3 regions of the Marinobacter sp. LQ44 genome follow, and region 1 is predicted to be linked to each of the others. Evidence: predicted binding sites of a transcription regulator. Region 1 holds the regulator's gene; each other region holds the start of a gene.
The links. The regulator FliA, encoded in region 1, starts transcription of late flagellar genes. The targets are predictions, from matches to a motif close to CTAAAGTTTNNNNNNNNNNNGCCGNTAA.
Positions count from the first base shown of each region.

Region 2: fliD (flagellar filament capping protein FliD) is a predicted target of FliA. The motif match lies at 1,352-1,379, and genes of this name have one in related genera.
Region 3: ASQ50_RS09485 (methyl-accepting chemotaxis protein) is a predicted target of FliA. The motif match lies at 1,479-1,506, and genes of this name have one in related genera.

Region 1 is NZ_CP014754.1:4,138,750-4,143,159, reverse strand. It holds gene ASQ50_RS18960 (chemotaxis protein CheA) at 1-700, opposite strand, end outside; gene ASQ50_RS18955 (protein phosphatase CheZ) at 721-1,506, opposite strand; gene cheY (chemotaxis response regulator CheY) at 1,527-1,910, opposite strand; gene ASQ50_RS18945 (RNA polymerase sigma factor FliA) at 2,070-2,813, opposite strand; gene ASQ50_RS18940 (MinD/ParA family protein) at 2,846-3,658, opposite strand; gene flhF (flagellar biosynthesis protein FlhF) at 3,729-4,410, opposite strand, start outside.
Region 2 is NZ_CP014754.1:884,729-889,138, forward strand. It holds gene fliD (flagellar filament capping protein FliD) at 1-1,308, opposite strand, end outside; gene ASQ50_RS04170 (flagellar protein FlaG) at 1,614-2,048, opposite strand; gene ASQ50_RS04175 (flagellin) at 2,120-3,592, opposite strand; gene ASQ50_RS21720 (flagellin) at 3,963-4,410, shown strand, end outside.
Region 3 is NZ_CP014754.1:2,033,799-2,038,208, forward strand. It holds gene ASQ50_RS09485 (methyl-accepting chemotaxis protein) at 1-1,322, opposite strand, end outside; gene ASQ50_RS09490 (CHAD domain-containing protein) at 1,556-2,905, shown strand; gene ASQ50_RS09495 (cation diffusion facilitator family transporter) at 2,922-3,695, opposite strand; gene ASQ50_RS09500 (LysR family transcriptional regulator) at 3,789-4,410, shown strand, end outside.

The DNA.
Region 1 (4,410 bases):
GTTCTTCTGGTTCCGGCTCCGGCGGGGTGTCGTTATCAACAACCGGGGCGCCGGCAAACTGGCCTTTGCCGTGCAACTGATCCAGCAGGGCTTCAAATTCGTCGTCGGTGATCTCGTCGCCGTCTGATCCGGCGTCATTGGCGGAGGTGTTTTCCGGTGCGGCCGCCGGCTGTTGCTCCGCACCTTTTTCATCGGCCAGGGCATCCAGCAGTTGCTCAAACTCTTCGTCGGTAATATCACCGGAATCATTGCCCGCACCCACGGCAGGTTCGGGTTCTGGGGTTGGCGTTACCGGCGCTGCCGTGTCGCCTTCCGGCTTGGCAAGTTCATCCAGCGCGGCGATCAATTCGTCCGGAGCCGGCGTCGGCTCTTCACGGTTACGAACCTGATCAAACATGGCGTTGACGTGGTCCAGGGCTTCCAGCACCACGTCCATCAATTCGGAGGTAACCTTGCGCTTGTGGTTGCGAAGGATATCGAACACATTTTCCGCAGAGTGACAGCAGTTGACCAGCGCTTCGAGCTGCAGGAACCCGGCACCGCCCTTGACCGTGTGGAAACCACGGAAGATGGCGTTGAGCAGGTTGCTGTCATCCGGATGCTGCTCAAGATCTACCAGCTGCTCGGACAGCTTTTCGAGAATCTCGCCGGCCTCAACCAGGAAGTCCTGCAGGATCTCTTCGTCGGCATCAAACGCCATGCGTCACCCTCTATAATCGTTCAGAAACCGAGACTGGATAACAGGTCATCAACGTCGTCCTGCCCCGAAACTACATCATCACGCTCCTCAGCCTTGATCTGAGGCCCTACCCCTTTTTCGGCCGATTCTTCTTTTTCTTCAATCTGGTGCACAGTGCCGGTGAGCTGGTCCACGTGGCTGGCCATCACCACCAGGCCAAGCAGGTTCTCTTCGACTTCTTTCACAAGGGCCGTGACTTTCTGGATAACCTGCCCGGTAAGATCCTGAAAGTCCTGGGCCAGAAGGACTTCAGACAGATTGCTGTACAGGGTATCGGAATCTGTCGCCAGGCCCGCAAAGAAGCGATCAATGCGTCCGTACAGTTCCCGGAATTCTGCCGGCTCCATTTCCCGACGGCGCAACCGCTGCCATTCGTCTCGCAGGGCGGTCGCTTCGTCGCGCATGGTGTGCGCCACCGGCATGCTTTCTTCGACCAGGTCCATGGTGCGATTGGCCGCCTGGCTGGTCATCTGGACAACGTAGGCCAGCCGATCCGAGGCATCGGACATCTTGGACAAGACTTCTTTCTGCTCGGCACTGCGGGCGTCTATCTGAAAATTCCGGATAGCCTCGTGCAGGCTCCGGGTCAACCGCCCCACTTCCCGATAGAGGCTCTGGTCGCGAACTTCACTTAGCTCGTTGATCACCGACATTGCCCGGGCGTAGTTACCGGAACTGATGCATTCGGCCAACTCCGAACTCTGCTGCTGGAGCTTTTCGGTTACCTCCGGGTCGAGGCCCTGATGGTTCTCGTTCTTGTCAGTCATGACAGCCATCCGACCTCTGGTTACTGGATTCGCTCGAAGATCTTCTCAATCTTTTCCTTGAGAACGGCAGCAGTAAACGGTTTGACGACGTACCCGTTAACGCCGGCCTGGGCCGCCGCCACAATCTGGTCACGCTTGGCCTCCGCAGTTACCATCAGCACCGGCAGGTTCTTCAGGTTCTCGTCTGCCCGCACCGCCTTGAGCAGATCAAAACCCGACATGCCTGGCATGTTCCAGTCGGTCACCAGGAAGTCGTACTTGCCGCTCCTGAGCATGGGCAAGGCAGTGTTGCCATCGTCCGCTTCATCCGTATTGGTGAAGCCAAGATCGCGCAGCAGATTCTTGATGATTCGCCGCATTGTGGAAAAGTCATCCACAATGAGAATTTTCATGTTTTTGTCCAATGGGACCTCCAGTCAGTAACACCCGGATTTCATTAAGCCTTTTGAAAGTCTAGCAGGCCGCTGCTTTAACCGCTTATTGTGTGTTGTTTGGCCGCGTTGTAAAGCGCCGGTTACCAAAATCTACACAGTTACGCGCCGCGCGGTCAGCGCCGGCCCGGTTTATTCTGGCTCGTCTTCCCGCCAATCGGACAACCGTCCCCTGAGACGAAGGGCCGCCTGGCTATGAATCTGGCTGACCCGGCTCTCGCTGACGCCAAGCACCGCGCCAATTTCCTTCAGGTTGAGCTCTTCCTGGTAGTAGAGGCTCAACACCAGCTTTTCTCGCTCAGGAAGCTCTTCGATTGCCTCTGCCAGGCTTTTCTGGAATGCATTTGATGCAATGCCATCCAGGGGATTATCGCTGGCCTCTGTTTCTTCTATCGGCAGCTCCCCGGATTCATTGAGCTCATCAAGGCTAAAAAGTCGGCCACTGTTGGCGTCTGCCAGGGAGGCATGATATTCCGACAGCTCAATGCCCAACTCTTCGGCAACATCAACATCCTGGGCCTCGCGCCCGGTGCGGTCTTCAACCGTCTTGATGGCTGCGGCGATACGGCGGGCATTGCGGTGAACGGAGCGGGGAACCCAGTCGCCCTTGCGGATTTCATCCACCATGGCACCGCGGATACGAATACCTGCGTAGGTTTCAAAGGTGGCACCCTTGCCGGTGGAATAGCGTTGCGCAGCTTCCAGCAGGCCGATCATGCCCGCCTGCATGAGATCTTCAAGCTGGACCGAAGCCGGCAAACGGGCCATCAAGTGTAGGGCGATTTTCTTGACCAGCGGCGCATGCTCCTCAATCAGCTGAGAGGGGCCTTTTGCGCCAGCCTGATGGTAGATTCCCAGGTTTTTCGCCAATGTCATGTATCCGGTTTTCTTATAGGACTGGATTCAGATCAGACTTCGACGAGCCTCTCCACGAAAAACTCCAGATGCCCTCTTGGCGATGATGGCAGCGGCCAGCTGTCCACTTTCTCTGCCAGGGCACGGATCGCCAGCGACGCCTTGGCCCGTGGATAGGCATCCAGAACGGCCCGCTGCCGCTGGACGGCTTTTTTGACGGCTTCGTCGTAAGGCACGATACCTACATATTGTAGTGCTACATCAAGGAAACGCTCGGTGACACGGGTCAGTTTTTCATACAGATGCCGGCCTTCCTGCTCGTTTCGCACCTGATTCGCCAGAATACGGAAACGGTTGGTGCCGTAGTCGCGATTCATCAGTTTGATCAGGGCATAGGCATCGGTGATCGAGGTAGGCTCATCGCACACCACCAGCAGCAATTCCTGGGAGGCCCGCAGGAAACTGACGACGGACTCGGAAATACCGGCTGCAGTGTCAACAATCAGCACATCAATCTGGTCACCCAGCTCGCTGAAGGCGTTGATCAGCCCCGCATGTTCCATCGGGCTCAACTGGGTCATACGCTGGGTGCCGGACGATGCGGGGACAATCTTGATACCACCCGGGCCGTTGACCAGCACGTCCTTGAGGTCGCACTCGCCACTGAGCACATCCTGCAGGTTGCGATTGGCGGTAATGCCCAACAGCACGTCGATATTGGCAAGGCCAAGGTCTGCATCCAGCAACACCACCCGTCGGCCTTTCTGGGCCAGCGCGATACCGAGGTTGACGGACACATTACTCTTGCCGACACCGCCCTTGCCGCCGGTAACCGCAATCACCTGAACCGGATGTGGTCTGCTCATACTGTTATCAGTCTCTTACTGCGTTCTTGTGTGGGCACAAACGGCAGCGCACCGGCTGTACCACCGGGCCTCAGGCCCCTTCTGCAACGGCCTGGCCGTGCTGCATTGTTTTCAGGCGTTCTACGCCCAACCGCACCAGAGGAATGGCCTCTGCCCGGTGCAGGTCTTCGGGAATCTTCTGGCCATCGGTATACCACGCCACTGGCAGGCCGGTTTCCATGACAAAGCCCAAAGACTCACCCAGTGTCAGCGCTTCGTCAATCTTGGTCATGACGCAGCCTGCAAGGTTTGCCATCTTATAGCAATGCCACACGGATTTCATGATGCGCGGCTGGCTGGTGGCAGACACGACCAGATGGGTACGGACATTGTGATCGCTCCGGGCCAACTCCGCCAGCTGTTCCTGATAACCGCGATCCGAGCTGGTCAGCCCGGCGGTATCAATCAGAACCAGGTGCCGATCTGACAATTCCTCCAGAATGTCATCCAGGGAATGACTCTCGTCCACAACCCGAACCGGCACATTGAGAATACGGCCAAACACGAACAGCTGTTCATGGGCTGCCACCCGGTAGCGATCGGTGGTGACCAACGCCAGGGAATCCGGCCCATGCTCCAGTACATATTGAGCTGCCAGCTTGCCAATGGTGGTGGTCTTCCCAGACCCGGTTGGCCCCACCAGCGCATAGACGCCGCCGGCCTGAAGCCAGTGTTCCCGAGCGGTACGTACGCCGGTGGCCAGCATCTTCAGG
Region 2 (4,410 bases), 1.2 Mb from region 1:
ACCATCCACCCGGAAGGTGAAACTGTTATCCGCTTGAACCTGAATCGCATCTGCAGTGTTTGGGACAGAGTAATTAAGGCTGCCCCGCGTCGCCATCTGGGTAACATTAATGCTGTAATCACCCGGGCGAGTATTAGAGCCACTACGAACAAACTCCACCTGGGAATCACTGGTTCTGCCCTGCTCGGCAAACAGAGCGGTGACATCATCCGGGTTTTCCCGAAGCTGCTGCTGAAACTTCTGACTATCAAACTGCAGCTCACCGGTGCGGAAATCCGTGCCAATGCCCACATCCGCCAGGCTGCGAACGCTGGCGTTTTCCAGCCCGGGAATGATATCTGTCAACACTCGCTTCAACTGGCTCTGGATATTCCGAACCGTGGAATCCCCGGTCAGAATACTGCCCTGCCCCGTCTCGCTATCAAATGAAGACAGCTCACGGATGGTGCCCTGCAGCTCGTTGAACTTGTCTACGAACGCCTGAACACGCTCGGCAACCGCCGCCGTGTCCTGCTCCACTTTGATCGTGGACTTACCCTCACCGGTAATGTTGAAGGTCAGCCCATCCACCACATTTTCAATGGTGTTGGTGGCACGGCGAATTTCCACGCCGTTGATTTCCATCACCGCATCACTCGCCGCAATGGTCTGGCGCATGCCATCCATGTTGACGGGATCTGCCGTATCGAAAGCGAACCGGTTTAATCCCGGGGCAGCACCATCTTCCGTAACGGAAATATTCACGGCATTGGCTTCACCGGTCTCATCCGCAGACAACACCAGTTGGAAACCGTTGCCGGTATCAATCACACCGGCAGACACGCCCGCATTGGCCTCGTTAATGGCATTCGCCAGGCCCTGCAGGGTGTCGTTGGAGGAATCGATGGTGATGTTGGTGGTCTTGTCACCCACCTGAAGCGCCATGGTGCCACGGCCAACGCTGGTGGCATCCCGGTCGGCGAACACATCCCGGCTGGCCAGGGCCTGAGACTGCGCCAGACTTTTCACGTCCAGGCTGTAAGAGCCGCGGCTGGCCTTGCTGGCATCCACCGACACATCAATGTTGCTACCCGAGGAAGTGGCCGAAAACGACTTCATCGCATCCGCAGAACCGAGCTGACGCATAGGCAGGCGCAGCTCCGTAACAGCGCTGCGCAACTTGCCATAGGCAGAAATAAGCGCCTCTGTACGCTCTGTTCTTTGATCCAGCCGAACTTCCGTGGGCCTGCGCTCTGCAGCCACCAACTGGTCGACAAGATCCGACGTCAAAACGCCGGAGCCGATACCTAACGATGAAATACTGGCCATAACCGTGCCTCCTCAGGGGGGCGGAATCTCTGTACTGATCAGTTTATCGGCAGCAGGCGGCAAAACTTTGCCTCTTTTGCCCTAAATATAGAACCGATTTGTAACTGTGTGTATCTAAACTTTTTTAGCCACGGACGACACGGACATTCACGGACAAGAAACGAAACCGAACTGCTTGACCGTCCGTGTTAGTCCGTGTCGTCCGTGGCTAAACCAATCCTTTCAAACGCGAACACCGCCGGCTCCTCTCAGAGGCGGCGGTGCTGAAATACCGTCGTTTTCATCCGCGCAAAAGCGGCAAGCTTTTACACCTTGATGTTAAACAACGTCAGCGGTTCGTCCTGCTGCAATTTTTCTGCCAACCTCATTGCCACTTCATCCGGGATCTGGCGGATGACTTCCTGGGTTTGCTGATCAACCACCTTTACGATGGTCTGGCCCATTTCATTATCCACTTCAAACTGAAGATCCCGCTGCACGGTTTGAACAAAGTCGTTCAACTGGCTAACCGCCTCATTCAGCTCCTTGCGCTGCTCTTCATTACGGGCCTGCAGCTTTTCAGCCTGCGAAGCCTGTTGAGCAACCTGGGGAGCCTGCACCTGGCGGGTACCGGCAGCCGAAGCTGCAAGGTCAGGGGCGTTCCGGCCCTCGGCCTGAGATGACGACAGTGCCTTGGCCGGAGCCTGGGCGCCGGAGCGCACCAGTTTCAGGTCCGGGCTGTTCAGGTTAACGTCATTCATAGCTTTACCTCGCTATCCTTCAACGGCGGAAAGCCGGAACCCGAAGGTTCCGGCTGCAACCGCTATGCCCCTTACTGCAGGAGGGACAGAACCTGCTGAGGACGGGCGTTCGCCTGAGCCAGCACGGAGATACCGGCCTGCTGCAGTACCTGGGATTTAGCCAGGTTGGCGGTTTCTGCCGCGAAGTCAGCGTCCAGGATACGGCTGTTGGAGGCGCTGAGGTTCTCGACCGAGGTGCTCAGGTTTGCGATGGTGGATTCGAAGCGGTTTTGGACTGCACCGAGCTCACTTCGGAAACTGTTCACTGTCTGTAACGCTGAGTCGATCCTTTTAATAGCATCGTTGGCATTAGCAACGTCGGTAACACTCAAGCTGGAGAGGTTACCAGTGGCCGCTGCAAGCTGGCCATCATCGAAACCTGCAACCGTCGGATCGTCACCGCCGATCGTGATATCTTCAAGCGCCTCAATTGTCACTTGTCCGCGGAGCACAGCGCCTGCGGCAGTACCGATTGTCAATGCGAGCCCGGACGTGCTTCCAGTCGCCGTAGCCGCAGCGGTTCCGACAGCCGTTGTCTCAGCAGTGATGGTAATGTTTTTGCCGTCCGCATTAGTCAGGATAACACCAGTAGAGTTGCTACTCGCAGTCAACCCCTCAATACCCTGCGCATTGATCGCGGCAGCGAGGCCTGCACTATCTAGCGAATTGGTGGAGCCGGCCGCAATGGTCTCAGTCACGGTGACAGCAGAGGCTGTGCCCACGCTGATCGACAATGAGTATACAGTGTCGTTACCAGAAGTGGCCGCAGCTCCATCAATCGCGGCAAACGTCACATCCTGTACGTTGGTTGCCGAAACAGAGGTCAGGCCCTGAACATTGGCATCTTTTATTGCCTGAGCCTTATCTTCCGCCGAGTCCGATGATGAGGCACCAATTGTAACAAAGTCTCCATCCCCCACCTTAATCTGCAAATCCCCAGCGGCGAGCGCAGCATCACTCACGTCAGCAGTACCAGTCATCGTGGCGAGAGACCCAATCTGCTGGAGACGAGTGCCCTGAGTAAAGTCAACACCAATCACTTCTCCGGCGTTAGCGCCGACTTGGAAGTCCTGCTGACCAAAGGAACCGTCAAGCACCTTCAAACCATTGAACGCGGTCTGCGTTGAAATACGCTCGACTTCAGCCAGTCGCTGCTGCACCTCGTCGTTAAGTGCAGCTCGATCAGAAGAGCTGTTGGTAGCGTTAGCCGACTGAACTGCGAGCTCGCGAATCCGCTGGAGGTTGTTAGTGATCTCATTAAGAGCACCTTCAGCAGTCTGCGCCAAAGAGATGCCGTCATTGGCATTGCGGGTGGCAACGTTCAAGCCAGAAATCTGGGACTGAAACCGCGTCGAAATCGCCAGACCCGCAGCGTCATCCTTCGCGGAGTTAATACGAAGACCTGAGGACAGACGCTGCAATGCTTGGTCGTTCATCCCCTGAGACTTACTGAGTTGGTTCTGTGCGTTTAGTGACGCTACGTTGGTGTTGATACCGAGAGCCATAATGCTTCTCCTTCGACTGATGTCGTCATTTCATGGATGAGGCCTAGCGCTCGACTTACATGTTAAGAGCGCCACCCTGTTATCCTGATTAACGGCACTGAGCCAAATTGCTTTAGAAAAAAACTGAAGATTTTGTAAAGGAATGTAAAACCGGCAATCTCTTTCCCTTCGCCTCCCACAACACCCATCAGGTTTCAGACTCATAGCACCAGATAAAGTATTTAAAAACAAAACGATAAATCTATTTTAAAAAAACTGGCACACCCTTCGCTTAGTGACAACCAAGACGGTAACTCAACGAATTTCTGCCGAAGCGCACGATCCAAAATAGAGTCCTAGCTACCGGCAACTCTGAGCAAGGAGAATTGATATGCCTCAGGTGATTAATACCAACATTGCTTCATTGAACGCCCAAAGAAACCTGAATGCCTCACAAGGCGATGCAAACGTGGCACTGCAGCGACTATCCTCCGGCCTCCGAATAAATTCGGCCAAAGACGATGCGGCCGGCCTCGCCATATCCACACGGTTTCAGTCCCAAATTTCCGGTCTAAATGTCGCCCAAAGAAATGCTAGTGACGGTATATCCCTTGCACAAACTACCGAAGGAGCATTAAACGAAGTCATTAACAACCTGCAGCGCGTTAGAGATCTGGCAGTTCAATCTGCCAACGCGACCAACAGTGCGTCCGACAGAATCGCGCTTGATCAAGAGGTTCAGCAGCGAATCGAAGAAATACAGCGAATAGCTGAACAAACAAACTTTAACGGCCTGAAGGTTCTGGATGGGTCCTTCGGGGAGAAAACATTCCAGGTCG
Region 3 (4,410 bases), 2.1 Mb from region 1:
GCGGATTCCGCAGAGCGTTTGGCCAGCTGCCGAACCTCGTCCGCCACCACCGAGAAGCCACGGCCGTGCTCACCCGCCCGTGCCGCTTCGATGGCCGCGTTCAGCGCCAGCAGGTTAGTCTGCTCGGTGACGGCATGGATCACATCCAGAACCTGCTGGATATCATTGGACTTCTCCGCCAGGGCGTTGATGCTGGCCGCCGTGCTCTCCATTTCTTCTGACAGCTGGTTGACGGCTCCTTGCGCGCTGGTGATGGTTTCACCACCCTCACGGGCCATGCGGTCGGCGTCTGAAGCGGCGCTTTCCACTTCATTGGCATTGCCGGAAATCTGCTGGATGGTGGCTGCCATCTCGTTGATCGCCGACGCAATCTGGTCTGTTTCCGAGCCCTGTTCCTGAACCGACTGCCGGGTTTCGTTGGCCACACGGCTCAGCTCTTCGGCGGCCGAGGCGACCTGATCGGTGGTGGAGCCCACTTCACGAATAGTATCCTGAATCTTGACCACAAAATGATTGAACCGGCGGCCAAGTTCCGCCAACTCGTCTTTGCCATCCTCCGGCAAACGCTGGCGCAGATCGCCATCGCCATCGGCAATTTCCTGCATGATGTTACTGACTTTGTTCAGTGGCGCTGTCACGGTGCGGCCAATCACCAGGCCGATGATCAGGGACACAGCAACCACAATGAAGGTCACCAACAGGATAAAGCCCATGGCCGCCGCCATGGCCGAATCGATTTCCTTTCGTGCCTCAACCAATACCCGCTCAATATCGGTGACGTAGATACCGGCACCCATCATCCAGTCCCAGCCCGGGATGATGCTTGAATAAGACACTTTCGGCTCTACCTCGCCCGAGGCGGGGTTTGGCCAGTCGTACTCATAGAAGCCGTCGGTTCCCGCCGCGGAGAACAGATCCCGAACCAGTTTCTGTGTCGTGGGGTTGGTCGTCGGGCCCTCGCGGGAAGGGTCCGGAGCGTAGGCGAGATTATCCAGATTACGGGCGTAGGCAAAAACGTAGTTATCCTTCCCGAATGTGATGGAGCGCAGCCGTTTGCGGGCTTCCTCGCGGGCTTCTCTATCAGACAACCCAGAGTTGTTCTTGGCATCCATGACCACTGCCCGGGCCGTTTCCACGAGGTTCTTCAGGCCTTCCTTACGGGCATCCAGAAGCTCTTCCCCCAGGCGTTCCAACTGGGCTTCTCCTTTTGCCTGGATCTGGCTGCCGGTGATCCAGGCAATGGTGCCCGCCGTAATCAGAACCGGCACAAGTACGCCAATCAACAGGCGGGCTCGGATGGTCAGGTTGCTCATAAAGGTCATGGTTCTGCTCCGGATTGTCTGCTCAGGCCTCGGGATTATCCACAGTGCCACGCACAATGCTGTTCCAGTTTGTTAACGCCTGTATACCAATACTTAGGTACAAACATGTCGACTTTATTGCCAGGCCATTTGTATCAAGCCTTTCAGGTAGTTCGGGTATCGGCCGTCATGTAAACGACTTGAGCTTGTGTCAGACTAAAGTTTCATGTCAGCCGTGCCGGGGAGAGCTCACCGTGAAACACCTTTTTCTCATCCGCCATGCCAAGTCCAGCTGGGATAGCGACAACCTCAGCGACAAGGACCGCCCGCTCAATCCCAGAGGCGAGGAACAACTGGCGCCACTGGGGCGGGCACTGCGGCGTTATGGGGCCATGACTGGAGAAATTCACGTAAGTCCTGCCCTGCGCGCCCAGCAAACACTGAAGGGCATCTTTCCCGACTCACCTTCTGACGTGCAGGTTTACACTGACCCGGAACTCTACACTTTTGACTACCGCCGTCTATTACAGTGGCTGCAGACCTGCGGCGATCAGGTGCAGACACTGGCCATTGTCGGGCATAACCCGGCGCTTCTGGAACTGGCAGCCAGCCTGGTGCCACAGGCGCCATTCGAACTTCCCACGGCCAGTTTTATTCACATCCGGCTACCGATCAAACACTGGCGCAAGCTCGGCAAACGGGAGGGGCGGCTTGAAACCTTCCTGACCCCGGTGGATTTCAGTTTCGAGGCGTTCAATCGCAAGAATCAGAAACGGCACAAGAACGCCGGCAAAGCGACGGTCAAAGACACTCCGTCAGTGCTTTTGGGGCAGGCCGAGAGTCTTGCCCAGTTACACCGGGGGGTGATGCTCGGCCTGGACGATGAGTTTCTCCACCAGTATCGCATTGCCCTTCGTCGCAGCCGCGCCGTGGCCGAATCCCTGGCCGAGGTAACCGGAAACAAATCACTGAAGAGCCACATTTCCCATCTGAAACGACACGCCCAGGCCACCAGCAACCTGCGGGACCTGCACGTATTCAGCCAGGATCTGCCGCAGCTATGCAGTGACCAGCCAGAACTCCTGAAGGCACTGGAGCAATGGGTCTGCGCGCGGGTGGACAAGGAACAGAAAAAACTGGCGAAACGGCTTGCAAGCAAACGTTACCGGCAGAGCCTGCACAGCTGGGAAGACGAGCTTCAGTCACGGCAATTCCGCAAACTGATCGACAAACTCAGTACCAGGGACATTCAAAAAAGCGTTGACCACCGGCTACGAATGTTCAACCGGAAAACCGCAGAACTGCTGCACGACTCGCCAGATGAGGACATCCACAATCTGCGCAAACTCCTGAAGCGCATCCGCTACCTGATGGAACTGGACATCGACAGCTGGAAATCCGCCCTTAAGACCCTGCGACAGCGCCAGGATCTCTATGGCCGGTTCCAGGATCTGCATGTCCAGATTGAGCTGGTCAAACGGTTTGCTTCAAACTACCCGGAGGATCCAAACGGCGCACTTCAGGCACTGCTGGACCACCTGATCATCAAAAAGGACGACACCCGCAGACTGATTCTGTCCATCGGCGGGCTGAAAGCTGGCTGATGCCAGAACATCAGATTCAGATTCTGACCATACGAGCTTCCAGGAGCAGGTTGGGGCCCAGCTTCGCCACTCTCACCTGGCCCGGATTCAAGCCAAGGTCTTCCAGGGTTTCCTGGATATCGTCCATGGCCTCTTCCGAGGGTGCCGCCAGCAGCAACTCACGCACTGACTCCAGAATCATCTTCACCGGCACGGTCATGAAATACACCGAGATCACCAGCATCATCACAGGGTCTGCGTATACTGCCAGCTCTGACCACTGACTTTTCTCCAGCATCCAGGCGGCGGCAAAACCGATCATCACAGCAGCACTCAGGGCACTGTCCATCAGCCACTGCCTCTGCTCGGCCCTGACCAGGCCAGAGTCGTTCTGGAAGCTGGACCAGCGCAGATACACCCACACGGCCAGGCAACCCACCACGTTCACCGCACCAAACACCATGGCCATGTCGGCGGCCACCGCACGGCCACCCTGCAGCAGCGAAACCACCGCCGAGGCCAGCGAAAGCACACACACCAGGGCAATAACCAGGCCTTTCACCGCAATCACCAGCGGCTCCACCGCACCCAAACCAAACGGATAATCTTCTGTTGCCGGCCGACGCACCAGGCGAGCGGCATAGAGAGAAAGCAGGGACAGCGCCAGACTGATCAGTGAATAGGCGCCATCGAAAAGAATGACCAGGGAATCAACCCAAAGCCCCCAGCCGATACCGACGACAGCAAACAAGCCCGCACCGGCCGCAGATAATGTCAGCGCCATATTTTCCCGCGCCAGAGAAGTAAACATTTTGACCTCCTGAGAATTGCCGGCCATATTATCGGCATCATCACGAAGGCGTGAGTCGCTGAGCGACGGAAAATCCGGCGCAATGAGATAAGCATGAAAACTTCCCAGATTAAAACCTTTCTATCCGTGGTCCGGAACGGCAGCGTTGCCGCGGCCGCCCGCGAGCTGAACCGCAGCCGGACGACGGTCAGCACCGTGCTGGCCTCGCTGGAGGACGAGCTGGGGGTTGAGTTGTTTGAACGCAGCGGCAACCAGCTGCATTTGACCTCTATCGGCCAGTCCATTCTCACCGACTGTCGGCGCTTTGATCAGGTCGCCGGCCAGATACAGGCCCGCTGCCAGCACCACCTGAGCGGCGCCGAATCGGTCTTGCGCATCGCCCGGGACGATGCCATTCCCGAGGACGTGTGGCGAGACATCCTGCGCCGCCTGAAACAGCGGTTTCCGCAAACCAGCCTGTCGATTTATCTTGCCCCTCCGCGAGAGCTGCCCTCTCTGGTCCGCAACCAGTCGGTGGATGTCGCCTACGGCCTGATGCCGGAATTGATGAATGAGGGCTACCAATGGTTCCGCGAGCTGGCGGACGTGCGCATGCTGACCGTCGCTGCGCCCGAGCATCCACTTAGCCAACTGAAACGGGTAACCCAGGACGATCTGATCAGCCACACCGAAATCACCATCGCCTACATGCAGGATTCAGTGCTGGTGGCAGACT